3 regions of the Sporosarcina sp. FSL K6-1508 genome follow, and region 3 is predicted to be linked to each of the others. Evidence: riboswitches for the same ligand, from Rfam matches in the RefSeq annotation. Region 3 holds a riboswitch; each other region holds the start of a gene.
The links. A riboswitch is a leader RNA that binds a small molecule or an ion and turns the genes downstream of it on or off. The one in region 3 is predicted to bind cyclic di-GMP.
Positions count from the first base shown of each region.

Region 1: linked by a shared signal. The riboswitch ahead of MKZ11_RS11660 (methyl-accepting chemotaxis protein) and the one ahead of MKZ11_RS04055 (methyl-accepting chemotaxis protein) in region 3 are both predicted to bind cyclic di-GMP.
Region 2: linked by a shared signal. The riboswitch ahead of MKZ11_RS00425 (hypothetical protein) and the one ahead of MKZ11_RS04055 (methyl-accepting chemotaxis protein) in region 3 are both predicted to bind cyclic di-GMP.

Region 1 is NZ_JBBOXF010000001.1:2,318,518-2,323,233, reverse strand. Features, by position in the region: gene MKZ11_RS11665 (SDR family NAD(P)-dependent oxidoreductase) at 1-667, opposite strand, end outside; gene MKZ11_RS11660 (methyl-accepting chemotaxis protein) at 667-2,388, opposite strand; cyclic di-GMP riboswitch class I at 2,523-2,608, opposite strand; gene MKZ11_RS11655 (PhzF family phenazine biosynthesis isomerase) at 2,769-3,677, opposite strand; gene MKZ11_RS11650 (cytidine deaminase) at 4,017-4,448, shown strand; gene MKZ11_RS11645 (M23 family metallopeptidase) at 4,513-4,716, shown strand, end outside.
Region 2 is NZ_JBBOXF010000001.1:100,897-105,612, reverse strand. Features, by position in the region: gene MKZ11_RS00440 (hypothetical protein) at 1-21, shown strand, start outside; gene MKZ11_RS00435 (signal peptidase I) at 159-1,265, opposite strand; gene MKZ11_RS00430 (DUF1102 domain-containing protein) at 1,523-2,119, shown strand; cyclic di-GMP riboswitch class II at 2,307-2,389, shown strand; gene MKZ11_RS00425 (hypothetical protein) at 2,447-3,103, shown strand; gene MKZ11_RS00420 (DUF5305 family protein) at 3,127-4,239, shown strand; gene MKZ11_RS00415 (sensor histidine kinase) at 4,280-4,716, shown strand, end outside.
Region 3 is NZ_JBBOXF010000001.1:870,242-874,957, forward strand. Features, by position in the region: gene MKZ11_RS04040 (S1C family serine protease) at 1-76, shown strand, start outside; gene MKZ11_RS04045 (CxxH/CxxC protein) at 243-407, shown strand; gene rlmH (23S rRNA (pseudouridine(1915)-N(3))-methyltransferase RlmH) at 487-966, shown strand; cyclic di-GMP riboswitch class I at 1,424-1,534, shown strand; gene MKZ11_RS04055 (methyl-accepting chemotaxis protein) at 1,744-3,795, shown strand; gene MKZ11_RS04060 (amidase family protein) at 3,844-4,716, shown strand, end outside.

The sequences.
Region 1 (4,716 bases), 1.4 Mb from region 3:
TTTTGGCGATTTCCTCGGGTTGAGCCAAGCGCTTTAATGGGTATTTCGCTGACTCTTCTGCGATATAATTTTCGCCGAACGCTTCCAGGATGCCAGTATGTGTTCCGCTTGGCGCCACAGCATTGACTAATATATTCGGCGCCAATTCTCTTGCCAAAGCTTTTGTAAAAGCATTAATACCACCTTTTGCCGCTGAGTAATGGGTAAATTCTTCACACCCTAGACTTCCAATATCTGAAGAGATATTAATAATTTTACCTTTATTTTTTTCCTTCATTCTTTTCGCCGCTTCTCGACAATTATAAAAGTTTCCATAAAGATGAACTTTTATCATTTTGTCCCACTGCTCATCAGTTAAATCTGTAATCGGAGCATTCTGTGCAAACCCGGCATTGTTTACAAGAATATCAATTGCCCCTAGATGGTTGTCCATATACTGGAACATATCCTTAACTTGTTGAGAGTCAGATACATCTGCACAATACTTTAAAGCATTCACACCATGATCTTTCGCTTGTAGGCGGACTGTTTCGGCCTCTTGATCGCTGCCAATATAGTTTATTAAAATATTTGCTCCCTGTTCAGCAAAAGCCAAAGCAATTGCCTTGCCTATCCCCATACTCGAACCTGTAATGAGAACATTTTTACCAGTAAGCTTTAAATCCATTAATCTTCACTCTCCAATTTGAAGTTTGTAATTAGGGATTGCAACTTCTCTGCAGTTTGGCCTAATGAAGCAGATGCTTCTTTCACTTCCTGCATCGATACCAATTGTTCTTGTGTTGATTGTGAGACACTCAATGAAAACTCGGTAGATTGTTGAGATGTTTTCTTAATATTATTAACGGATGCCACGACTTCTTCAGACGATGCAGATATTTCTTGAGAAGCCGCAGAGATTTCCCGGATTTGATCTGCCACTTCGTCTGCAGATTGTACAATCCTTTTAAATATCTGACCTACTTCATTCGTATAATCCATTCCCACTCTTACGTCTTCTTTCCCTTTTTCCATCACAGTTACAGAGGCATTAGAATCTGTTTGGATCATATGAATTAATTGGAATATTTCTTTAGCTGACTGTGATGATTGTTCAGCTAATCTCCTTACTTCATCTGCAACAACAGCAAAGCCTTTCCCATGTTCACCAGCTCTAGCCGCTTCAATTGCAGCGTTTAGTGCTAACAAATTTGTTTGCTCCGCTATTGCAGTAATAATATTCACAATGTCGCTGATCTTGTTAGAATTAGCATGTAAACCATTAATAGTTTCTTCTATTTGCTCGACAGATGTATTAATTAATTGCATCTGAGCAATCACCTGTTGAACAACTTCATTTCCTTGTTCAGCAGCAAGTGATGCTGAAAGAGACGATTCAGAAGCAGTATTGGCTGAATCAGCAATTTGTTGTATACCGCCTGCCGTTTCTTCCATTGCAGCGGCTGTTTCTTCAGTCATTACCAAAGAAGTTTCAGCGTTTTGAGCGATATTCTTCATTTCTTTTGAAACGTTTGTAGAACTAATATACGATTCTGTCGCATTCATAGTTAGCTGATTAGCTGATGATGCAACGTGATCAGATGTATTTCTAATGTTTAATATGACATGTTGCAAGTTTGAAACCATTGTTTTTATCGATTGTGAAAGTTGTCCAACTTCATCATTTGTAATCTGAAGATCAACATCGTTCAATTCTCCATTTGCCACTTGGTCTGCAACAATGACCACTTTTTTGAGTGGTAATAGAAGCCGATCAATTGTAAAATACAGTAATACTAATAAGATTGAAATTCCGATTACTGCAATAATAATCTGTTTTGTAACACTTTTTTTAATGATGGTGTCAATATAATCCGCAGAGTAATCAATTCCTAACACGGCAATTGTATTTCCACTTTCATCTTTAAGAGGGCTGAAAACTGTTCGCCATGATCCAAATGAGTCCTCAAAAATGCTTGTTACCTCTGATTGATCATTTTTAATCGCGAGCTTAGCAGTATCTACATGGACAGGAGCAAGATCAGTAAACAATTCCCCTGCTTCATACGCTTCATTCAAATTTTCCGTATAGCCGATAGGAGTGACACCATCGTCCTCCATTTTCCATATATAACTCCAAAACATAATTCCTTGTTCTTCTCTTATTTCATCCAAGGTTCTTTGCATTTCTAAAAATTCAGAATCGCCTTCACCTTGAACTGTCAATAACCCATCTATATCTTTGGAATCGAGGTTCCTAGCTGTCAATAAGCCAACACTTTTCAATTCTTGTTCAAGGTCATTCTCTAACTGACCGTTCAATTGAGAGATACTCTGTGTCGTTAGAACAGCAAAAAGTGCTAAAACAATGACAGATACTGTGAGTAACAACTTATACTTCAGTGACATGTTCTTAAAAAAACGCATAATGATTATTTCCTCCACTTCTACTTATGTTTGTTTGTTTCTTTCTTTCAAAAAAAAAAGCCTATTTCACATTGAAATAGGCAAATAAAAAAAACTAGACTATTATCTAGCATTTCTTGAGCAGCTCAGCCGTCATAGTAATAATTACTTTAGACCCGTAGCTTTGCGTCCCTATTTTTCAATAAGTTTGCCTATAACCATCAAAAAATATACCACATAGTCTAATAGATGGCAATAAGAAGTACTAAAAGTTTCATAGATTACTATAATAACTCTTCATAATGCACTACTTAAAAAATGCCCAAAAGAGTATATAGTCATTGGTGAAAAAGAAGATGAGAGACTTTACTACCCCGCCCAATTTATGTTTCGTTATTTTTAATCGTTACATCAAATTCTTTTACAAAGACTGCATTACCAGTAATTTCAATATTAAATGTTTGATTATTTTTGATTACTTCAACTTGTACTCTTCCATCTTTGTCAATTTCAATACCTTGTTCAATTAACAAGGTTAATTTAGTGTCAAAGTCATTTTTAATATTTTTGGCATAATAAGCTCCCATTACACCTGAAGCAGTGCCTGTCACCGGGTCCTCTATTGTACCGGAAAATGGAGAAGAGAAATGGCGGGCATGCATATCTGCATTAGAATCATGCGTTTCAAGGCAGAAAGGGTGGACAGACGCTTTTGGCATTTCTTTTAAAATCGTTGGAAACTGTTTATTGTTGGGCTTCATCTTTTTGAATGCTTTAAGCTTTCTTATAGGAATTAACAAAGTCCATATGCCTGTACTTCCATATAAAATTGGTAAGTCAGTTTCTATATCATCTATACCAATCCCGATTGACCTAGCTAAATCTTCCTTGGAACCTTTAAACTCTTCAAACTGCGGAGATGCCTGTTTCATAGTTATGTATAGTTCATTTTCTATAGTCGAACTTATCCTTATTGGTAAAATTCCCGCTTTTGTTTCTATTGTTAACTCCGTTTTCTCCCCTATTAATCCTTTTGATTTTAGTGCATAAATAGTTGCCATAGTTGCGTGACCACACAAATCCATCTCTCTCCCTGGCGTAAAATAACGAATCCTAATATCGGCAACGTCTGAATGCATAGGAAAAGCTGTCTCACTAAAACCCATATCTAAAGCTACTTCTTGCATTTCAATCTCCGTTAGTTCATCGCCATCCAAAACTACTCCTGCAGGATTTCCTTTATTCGGTTTGTTACTAAATGCATCATAATGATAAACTTTTACAGTTTTCATTTTTAACAACTCCCTCTCAATTTTCATTCGTAATCTCTTGTGTATTAAATAGCTTCAATCGAAAATATATTGCAGATAAAGGTTTATAAAACTTGTACATTGATATCCTCATACTATGATTTTGGATATAACTAGTGTATACCTTATCAATAGTATTTCAGGAAACTTTAAAAAACAGACCATTCCATGCCAATTCGTAGCAATTGGTATGCTTAAATAATTCAATGCAGTATGTTTCAGAAGTAAGATTACTGCCTTCACTCTTGAGGAAGGAAGAAAGGAAGCCATAAATACAAATATTTCACTAATGAGGTAAAATAGTGGTAGGAGGGGATTATTATGTTAAAAGTTAGAGCTTTGGAAAATAGGGATTATGAATTAATTAAGGCTGCAGAAGACGTAATAGAAAAAAATTATAGATATGGACGACACCACATTGGTTCATCGGTCAGAACTACATCAGGTAATATTTTTGCAGCTGTACACGTCGAAGCAAATGTTGGCAGAATAACGGTATGTGGAGAAGCAATGGCGATTGGAAAGTCAATATCAGAAGGAGACCATGAGTTTGAAACGATTGTAGCAGTTGCTCATCCTCATCCACAAGAAGACATTGAAAAATGTTGGGTCGTTGCACCATGTGGCATGTGTCGCGAGTTAATAAGTGATTACGGTAAGGATACTGACGTAATCATTCCCTACAATGGTGAATTAGTAAAATGTAATGTAATGGAGTTACTACCGGAAAAATACTCAAGTGATTTAGAATAAAGAATACATCGGGATAGCAAAAGAAATGGTTCAGTCTTACATTTAAATAAAAAAGGAGGATTTTATGGACAGATTTCAAAATGATTATATAACTCCAGAGAATTTCGGAGATTCTTTTTTACATGGAAAACCAGAATCCATTTACAAACAATGTATTAAAGATTTTAAAGAGATAGTATCGCTCCAGCAATTTAAAGAACTAGTACAATCGATTAATAAGAACGTTGAAAGCTTCCAATTAATTGAGACATCATCTTTAGGGTATTAT
Region 2 (4,716 bases), 770 kb from region 3:
CTTGGAGTGCCCAGTTTTTAACGTTTAACTTGCCAGACTTTACCCTAATTCGAATAAACCAAAAATCCTCTCACGCCTTTTTAGGTCCTGAGAGGATTTTCTTATGATAGGGTTTTATTTATGGTAGATTCTAAAATATAACTTATGAGCAATTAACACTAAAACGGCAAAATCCCCCGCAACGTTCTTCTTTTCCTCCTTAACACTTTAATCGTTCTTCTTCTCATTTTTCTGTCAAAAAGAGGATAAATCATTAACGGCAATCCTGGTACTAAAGAGACGACTGCAAGCGCCAACCAATAACTTTTCTGTGCTAGAAAGTAAATAAATGAAGGGGGTAGAAATGGATAAAATAATCCGATTTGAATAGATGACTCATACTTGCCAGGCCTTTCGGCATTTACAGTAAAGGTTATATCGGTTTCCTGACCCGGTGAAAGGGATAACTTTGTATGACTCAATTTAATTTGCTTATCATCAGAAGTAACGGCACCAATTAATTTAAAGAAACCTCCATTACTTAGCTCTGATAATGGCCGGGTTACTTCATCTCCAACCTTTAAAATACCAACAGCACTGCCCATTAATACACCTTGACCTTGAGAAGAGACTTCATAAAAAAGGTTTGCTCGTTGTCCGGAAGCAAGCATTGTCGCTCCCATAATAACGGAAATCGTTAATCCACCTACTATATAAATGAGTTGTAACTCCATTCCTTTATTTGTCTTCTTTCGTTTTCGTCCAGATTTTAATTCGCCAATTGCAATAATAATCGCAAGAACTATGGCGATAACTGGCAATGTATAAGGATTGCTTTGATATTTTTCCGCCCATAATGATAAGTAACCTATTTTAGGGATAACGATTGGTGTTTCTCCTATAGTTAATGCTCTTCCAGCAATCCAATCTCGCTCAATCAGTCCACTACCATCCCGCTGATCCGTATATTCATTAGCGTCCCCTTTGGTAATAAAACCTTTATCGACGTTTCTATCGACTACTCGGTGGGCAATCCAACCTTTGTCAGCAAGACTTCCTTCTTCTGTTTTGAAAAAGACGATATCTCCATTTTGTACTGCTTCTTTTTCCTTTAGGTTCTCTATGATCACCATATCGCCCCGCTCCCAAACAGGGGACATACTGTTTGAACGAATGACGGTAAGCAAAACGGGTTCTTTAGTAATAGCTGACCCAATTGCAGCAATTAACGTACATAAGATGCCAATTGCTAATAAAGTGTTCAGTATCCTTGAAAATAGCTTCATGGAATTCCTCCTTTCATTCATATTATTGTAATTCTACGAAACAAAAAGCCCTCTAAAGTAGAATTGATTTGGTACAAAAGTATACCTACCACCAACAAAAGTAGTAGTTTAGGGGATACAAAGTAGATAATAGTAGTAGACAAACGATATCTGAAGACTACCCTACAGAGTGAGGATAACCAATACCAATCCTCCTATACTAAAAGTAGTTACAAAAACGGTTAAGAGCCGAAAAAAATATTGGAGGAGATTTAAGAATGAAGATGAAAAAAGGTATATTTTCGGTAGTGTTTCTACTAGCAATTTCAAGTGTGATGGCGGCAATGTCTTTCTCAAGTGCAGCGGTCAAGAGTGATATGGACGTTACGGTCAAGAATTCTAACGAATCACTATTGGCACTAGTAGCAAGTGCGGAGCATAATGCAGCTGATTATAAAGCGAATGGTGAATTATTGATTAACCTGAATAAGGGTAATGGAGCAGATTACGGAGTTCAAAACAATAGTAAATATAATTGGGATAAATTATTTGCAGTTAAAAATAACTCAGATAAAGATATTAATGTTACTGTTAATGTCGCTAAGAGATCCGGTAAAGGAACTTTTGAAGCTAGCGAGGTTACCGAATTAGATACGTTTGGAAAACCAGGTGGTGGACATGGCGGTGGTGGTATAATTACTCCTACTAAACAACTGTTGAAATTAACAAATGGCGGTGGTAGTAATACACTTTCATTTACGCTAAAACCAGGTAAGGATCAGGAAATTGACCTGGAATTATTGACTAATAACATTGGTAAAGGATCAAATAATTACACACTAACTGTTGACGCAGTTAGAACAGATGGTAAGTAAGTTAAACTCAAAATAAAGCAAAACAGCTCTATGAAATATATAGGGCTGTTTTTCTTTACATGTTAGTTACGACAAATACAAAGAAGGACATTACTACCTATTATCAGACAAAAATAGTACCTACATAACCGCAAGAAGTACCGTAATATTTGTTGGGGTTTGGTTATACTGAACTATATAAAAGAATATTGATTACGGAAACTGTGAAGTACGACCCGTATATGGGCACCTGGGGCGTATGGAGTTATTGGTGCAACCGGCCTAATTAAATTTGGACAACTTGTCCAATTTAGTTAGGCTTTTATTATGAAATTGGGAGGGCGCGTATTGAAAAAGTTTTTTTCTTTAGCAGCACTTTTAGTATCCATGTCATTTTTGCTTCTCCGTAGCACGAGTTTTACAACTGCTGAAATAGGAAGTGATGCAACATTATCTATAGTCCCAGAGGATAGTGCCCTTATCGCAATTACCAATTGGGAAGGGAGAAAATTTGCAATTACAAATAACACTGAAGAAACAATAGAAATTCAAGGAATTGACATACTTAGTGGATTCTCTGAAGAGGCAATGAATGTAGTAGAAAATAATTCTTCTACTCTAATTTCAGGAGGAAGCAAATATTTCACCCTTATTGGCGACGCACAAGAGTTATCCGGAGGTGAAATTCAAATAATAGCTCATTGGAACGGTGGCAGTGCGGAAATAAATTCAACGATTCCAGAATTTGAAGATGAACAAATACTTGTTGAATTGGAAGAAGAAACGAAATCAGAATTAATCGAAGCGGAAGAAAAAGAAAAAGAAAAAGAAAAAGAAAAAGAAGAAATCGAAGTAGAAGAAAAGGCGAATGAGGAAGTCGAAGTCGAAGCAAAAGAGGAAGCTGGAGCAGAAGAAAATATAAAAGAAATCGAAAAAGAAACAGCAAACATAATAGAATCTGAACCAAATGAAGACCAAACGAATACGGACCAAGACAAAGACTAACATTAACAAAGGGAGAGATGGAAATGGGATCAATCTTAGTTCATCTATATAAGGGGAAACACAGGAAAATATTCCTCCCCCTTCTACTAGTACTAATTATTTCAGTTGCAGTATCAGTTTATTCTTTGTCAGGACCAGCAATAACTATTACTCAAATCAATGATGACATTCCTCGAATAGAAACAAACTATGATTACAAGGCGACACTTATGCCAAATGTCCTTTATCCGAACGGAGGGACGGTAGAAGCAGGAGATACAATGTTCCGGAAAATAACAACTGCAATTCCTATTAATTTAAAATCTACAATAGACTACGAGAATGAAATACTGGCAAAAGGTACACATGAAGCAAAATTAGTAATAAAAGCAGGGGATATGTGGGAAAGAATGTTTCCACTAGAAAAAAAACAAGCCTTTGAAGAAAAGGGGAAAGCAATTGCAATTTTAGAAAAAGCATATAAAATTGACCTTGAAAAAGTGAATGCATTCATATTACAAGTGGAAGAAGAAACAGGCATTAAATTACCTCAGTATGCAATCGAAGTAGTTCCAAATATCCAAGGAACAATTAACTATGATGGTAAGGAAATGAATATTCAGGAACAGGGTAAGCTTACTTTTCAATATTCATATGAAGAAATTGCGTTAGCAAGTGAAAAAGTATTCACGTCCATGTCCCCATTGGCAACGACCGAAATGATTCCGAATACTTTTAACTTATTTGGGTTCTCCCTTCCATTAAGCCGAGTTCGAATAATAAGCTCCCTATTTTCTTTGTCCTTACTACTAACTATTATTTATGTCTATAAAAGGTTAGTTACTAATCATGCAAAACCTATTACCTCGCGTGTAGAAAAAATAAATAAAAAATATAGCAGCAGAATTATTCCAGTTTCAGAGAAATTGAATATTGACCAGAAGTCCATTCTAACTCTTGATTCGTTTAAATCAGTGTTGAAAATTGCTGATGATAAAGAACTCCCTATTTTCTTTCATAATGATCACCAAGATGGAAGCGCAATATACTTTATAGTCGACGGCGATTATTTATATAGTTATGTAACGAGCATAACAGATTTAATTCCGAGAACGTCCAAAAGAATAAGAAAAGCAAAAACGTATGCAATCGGTTAATCGTATTTATCAATTCATAAGAAAAAGTCCTTCCAGTAAAGTGAATTTATTGTTTTTATATCGATATAGTTCACTTGTATTAACCTCTATCTTTTTTTTACTAGGTCCGCAATCTCCCTTGCTTTTTAAAGCCGGAGTAATCATCTCACTCGGTATTGCAGCCTGGGTTACGACTAACTTACAAAAAAAATATTTAAGAAATAACGCAATTCTAAAGTCAATCGTGTTGGCTGAAACCATCGGATTGACTCTGTTGTTAATGCCCACTGGTGGTATTTCAAGTCCGTTTATATGGTATGCACTTAATCCGGTTCTTATGGCAGCGAGTTTTCTAACGCCTTTATTTTGTTGGGCAGCCCTGTCCTTCTATCTTGGAAGTGCCACAATAATTGCTTATACTCTATTTCATGGTGCTGATATGATAGTAATTTTGGAGGAGAAGTCATACTTTTATCTTGTTTGTTTACTAACAACATT
Region 3 (4,716 bases):
GATGCAAATGAAAGTGTATCGTGAAGGCAAGTTGCTCGAAATAGAAATGGTGTTAAAAGACGGTAACTCGTTTTAGTAATAGCATTACAAACACTTTACAATGAAAACTTATCCACAGCGGGCATAATAGCTATCGGCTAGCTATTATGCCCGTTTTTTTATTGTATTCGCTCTTTGTGGATAAATCTAAAAATTTGTGAATAACTTTGTGTAAAATAAAAAAGCTGAAAGTTGGGATGAAAATGAATACTTATAGCTGTGAAACCCATATAAACCATGCTCTTGACGTTTTTGTAGCTGAGCAGGGAAAGTTTCCAATCATGGAAGCTGTAGCAGAAGAAAATAAGTTATCCACAAAGTGCTCGTATTGTGAAGACGCGGCATTATATGTTGTGAGGGATGAGTAGTCGGACACAACATGTAGATAAGTGATGTGGATATGTGTATAAGTTTTGTTTATAATAATAAAAAAAGGGTGGACAACTTGTGAATATTACAATTGTGACAGTGGGTAAATTAAAAGAGAAATATTTAAAAATGGGTATAGAAGAATTCTCAAAAAGACTAGGTGCTTATGCAAAGATTAACTTAATAGAAGTTCCGGACGAAAAAGCACCTGAATCATTAAGTGATGCAGATATGGAAATCGTGAAGAAAAAAGAAGCGGATCGTATTTTGGCGAAAGTAGGGACGGATTCCTATGTGATTGCGCTCGCGATTGAAGGGAAGATGAAGACATCAGAAGAGCTAGCAGCGGATATGGAGTCGCTAATGACATACGGGCGGAGCAAGGTAGCGTTTGTTATCGGAGGCTCGCTGGGGCTTCATGATAGCGTGATAAAACGGTCGGATGAATTGTTGTCTTTTTCGAAAATGACATTTCCGCATCAGATGATGAAGCTGATATTGTTGGAGCAGGTGTATAGGGCCTTCAGGATTATGAAGGGGGAACCGTATCATAAGTAAAGGCGGTTATTGATAAAATATGATGAGACTCGGTCAGTGACAAACGTTAGAGCCAGATAAATTCAAAGGAAACCATAAGAAAAGGGATTTCAAGGAGAAAATGCGAAGCTCAAATGGTTTCAAGGTCTATCTCGAACTGGGAGATAGGCCAATTAGGTGTGTCAAAGTAATCGAGATTAGTTATCATTGTAGCAAATAGTAGGCGGGTGAAGCGATAGTATCAGCCAAATATTGGATAATGTCGCCAAAATCAATCAATTACTAATTTGAAATCATATTTTTGACTTCATTTCTATAAAACCTTATACATAGTCGATGAAAACCTACTTTTTAACTGGTTCCGAACTATCCTCGTGATTCATTTTTCATAGATAAACAGTGAGGAGTGGTTAAAAAGTCTTGAATTTTGTAGAGTTACGTGAGATTATTGGTGAGCGTAATTTTAAACTAAAACTATAGAAGTTAAAGGCAACCTGTTCTGAAAGGGCAGCACGCAAAGCCTAGGATCTAAAGTTTAGGGATTAATCAAAAGTCCTGCAATCTAAACAATGATCGCCTGGTTACCAAATTTATGGATTAATATATATATAAATCCTTTGGCTATTCTATATTAAATAGAATAGTTTTTTGAGTGTTTAAAACCACCTAGAATGAATTTGGCAAAAAGACGTAGTTAGAAAGGATTAAGAGATTCTTGAAGTTAACAATTTAAAAGCTTTGAAGCAGCAGGCAACTTACGCTTGATTCACTATTAATTAAATAGAAAGGATTGTGCAAATGAATAAGAAAAGGATTTCGTTCAAAGCAAAGTTATTAGTTTTCTCACTATTGCTATCGATAGTACCGATTGTATTTGTTGGCGTGTTAGTGAATAAAACAGTTAGCAAAAAAACCAAGGATGATTATATTAGTTTCAGCGAGAAAGAAATTAAACAGGTGGATAATGGAATTTCTCTATACTTTGAAACGATTAGGGAAAATGTCAATTTATTAGCTAATGACCATTCCGTTCTAAATGCCGATTCAAGTATTACTTCCTATAAAGATATAGCGGGGGAAGGCTCAATTGATATGACCCCTTCAGAAAATGGGGATAAGGAGAAAGCCATTTTTGATGTGTTTTCTCAATTTAGTAATAGTCATCCTAAAGCCTCTTATGTTTATATAGGTACATCGGATGGAGGTTATGTCCAATATCCCGAGGGGCCCACGCCAGCTGGTTTCGATCCTAGAGACCGTCCTTGGTATAACACGGCTATTGCAGAACCAGGAGAAGTAAAATTAACAAGTGCCTATAAGGCAACTGGGGTAGAGGGAATTATAGTCAGTAATGTAGTATCGATTGAAAAAAACGGAAAGCAAACAGGTGTGTTAGGCCTGGATGTAAGTTTGGAAGGCTTAACAGATATTATTAAGGAAATCAGTATCGGTAAAAAAGGTTATGTCATTCTTGCGCAAGAAGATGGAACAATCCTTGCACATCCGAAAAACTCCGAATTGAACTTCCAACCCGTTTCCGAACTAAATGTTCCGGAATTAACAGATTTAAGCAAAGACGGCCCATTTGAAACGAACCTAGATGGTGAAGACTATGTATTGAACACAATCACTTCAGAAATTGATGGCTGGAAGTATATTGCTGTCATTAAGAAGGACGAAATTTTAAGTACGGCGACTTTCATACGAACAATGCTTTTCATTATAGGTGGGGTTTTCGCGATTCTTGCTGTCATTGCGTCTATTATAATGAGTTTACGTATAACGAAGAGAATTAAAAGCATTAGTGATTTGTCTTTAGCGATGTCAAAAGGTGATTTGACGCAACAAGTCACGGTAAAGGTGAACGATGAAATCGGGGATATGGGAGAGAATTTCAATACCATGTCTACCAGTTTGAAAGAAACCATGCGAAAAATTGCGCATGAATCTCAACAATTATCTGCGACCTCTGAAGAGTTGGCAGCGTCTTCGATTGAAAATCAAACAGCTTCCAGCGAAATATCCGAGTCAATCCAATTGGTTGCTACTGGAGCTGATGACCAGGATGAGGCTATGAAAAACGCTGTAGGTATTATCAATGAAGTGTTTAATCGTGTAGATGATGTGACAGTGAGTATGGGCAACGTAAAAGATTCCATCCATTATTCAACGGAAACGGCTAAACAAGGTAGTGAGGTCGTTGAACAAACGGTAAGTCAGATGAGTGAAATTGATAAAAATGTGAGTTCTTCCGCTGAGAAAATCAGCATGTTAAATGAAAAATCAAATGAAATTAGACAAATTAGCTTAATGATACAGTCCATTTCAGAGCAAACGAATTTATTAGCTTTGAATGCTGCAATTGAAGCTGCTAGAGCTGGTGAACATGGAAAAGGATTCGCAGTCGTGGCAGATGAAGTTCGAAAACTTGCAGAGCAATCTAGCAACTCAGCATTGCAGATCAATGAGATCATTCACGATATTAATGATGGAATTGAAGATTCGATGGAACTTGTCAATCTAGGCGTAAGTTCGGCTAAAGAGGGAATGAAACTTGCGAATGAAAGCGGGAAAGCATTTGGGGAAATTATGGATTCTATTCTCACTGGTACAACAAAAATATCTGAAGCTAGCATAGCGATGGAAAACATGAAGAATCATATAGCTGAAGTGGTCGTTCACATAGAAGAAGTTTCAAAAACGAGTATTGAAGTAAATAATTATTCTCAAAACGTTGCGGCATCCTCCGAAGAAATGAGTGCCTCCATGGAAGAGGTTTCAGCGGTTTCTCAAGAGTTAGCTAGGATGTCAAATGAATTGGAAGTAGCCATTCAGCAATTTAAATTGTAAAAGAAAAATTTTTATGTTTCATTTAATTTAGAATAGGGGGGAAATACCATGTTAAAAGTATTAAATCATGTTATCACCTTGATAGCCCTTATGGCAGTTATGGCCGTGCTTCCAATGGCAAGTGTTTCTGCAGAAGAAACCAAATTCGATCCATTTGAAAAGAGTATTAAAGAAATTTCGGAAGCCTTGGATAACAATCAAATTACTTCTGAGCAGTTGGTTACGTATTATCTAGAACGTATAAAAGCTTATGACAAGCAAGGCCCTACGATTAATTCGTTGACTAACATTAATGAAGAAGCTATAGAGATTGCAAAGCAATTGGACGCAGAGAGACAAAGTAAAGGTACAAGAGGTGTACTACATGGTATTCCGATTGTTGTTAAAGATAATTTTGACGTAAAAGGAATGCCTACAACTGCAGGTTCTGTTGTACTAAAGGAAGCTTACCCTGAAAAAGATGCTTTTACGATCCAGAAATTGAAGGATGCAGGAGTCATTATCATCGGGAAAACAAATATGTCAGAGTTCGCAGCATCATATGGAAGGTTAGGATATGGCTCTTTGAGTGGTTTAACCTTAAACCCTTACAACCTTAAACGCGATGCTTCTGGTTCTAGTAGCGGAACTGCAGCAGCGGTCACAGCAAACTTTGGTGTATTTGGATTAGGGACGGATACATCTGGGTCTGTTAGAGGACCAGCCCATGTTACGGGTCTAGTCGGTATTAGACCGACGCTAGGTTTAATCAGTCGTGACGGAGTCGCTCCTTCCTCGTTAAATTTCGATACGCCAGGTCCAATGGCTAGATCTGTAGAAGATGTAGCCATTGCATTGAGTTTCATGGCTGGAGTCGATGAGAAGGATGAGCAAACATTAGCGGCAAAGGGACATATTGTTGAAGATTATAGTAAGTCATTA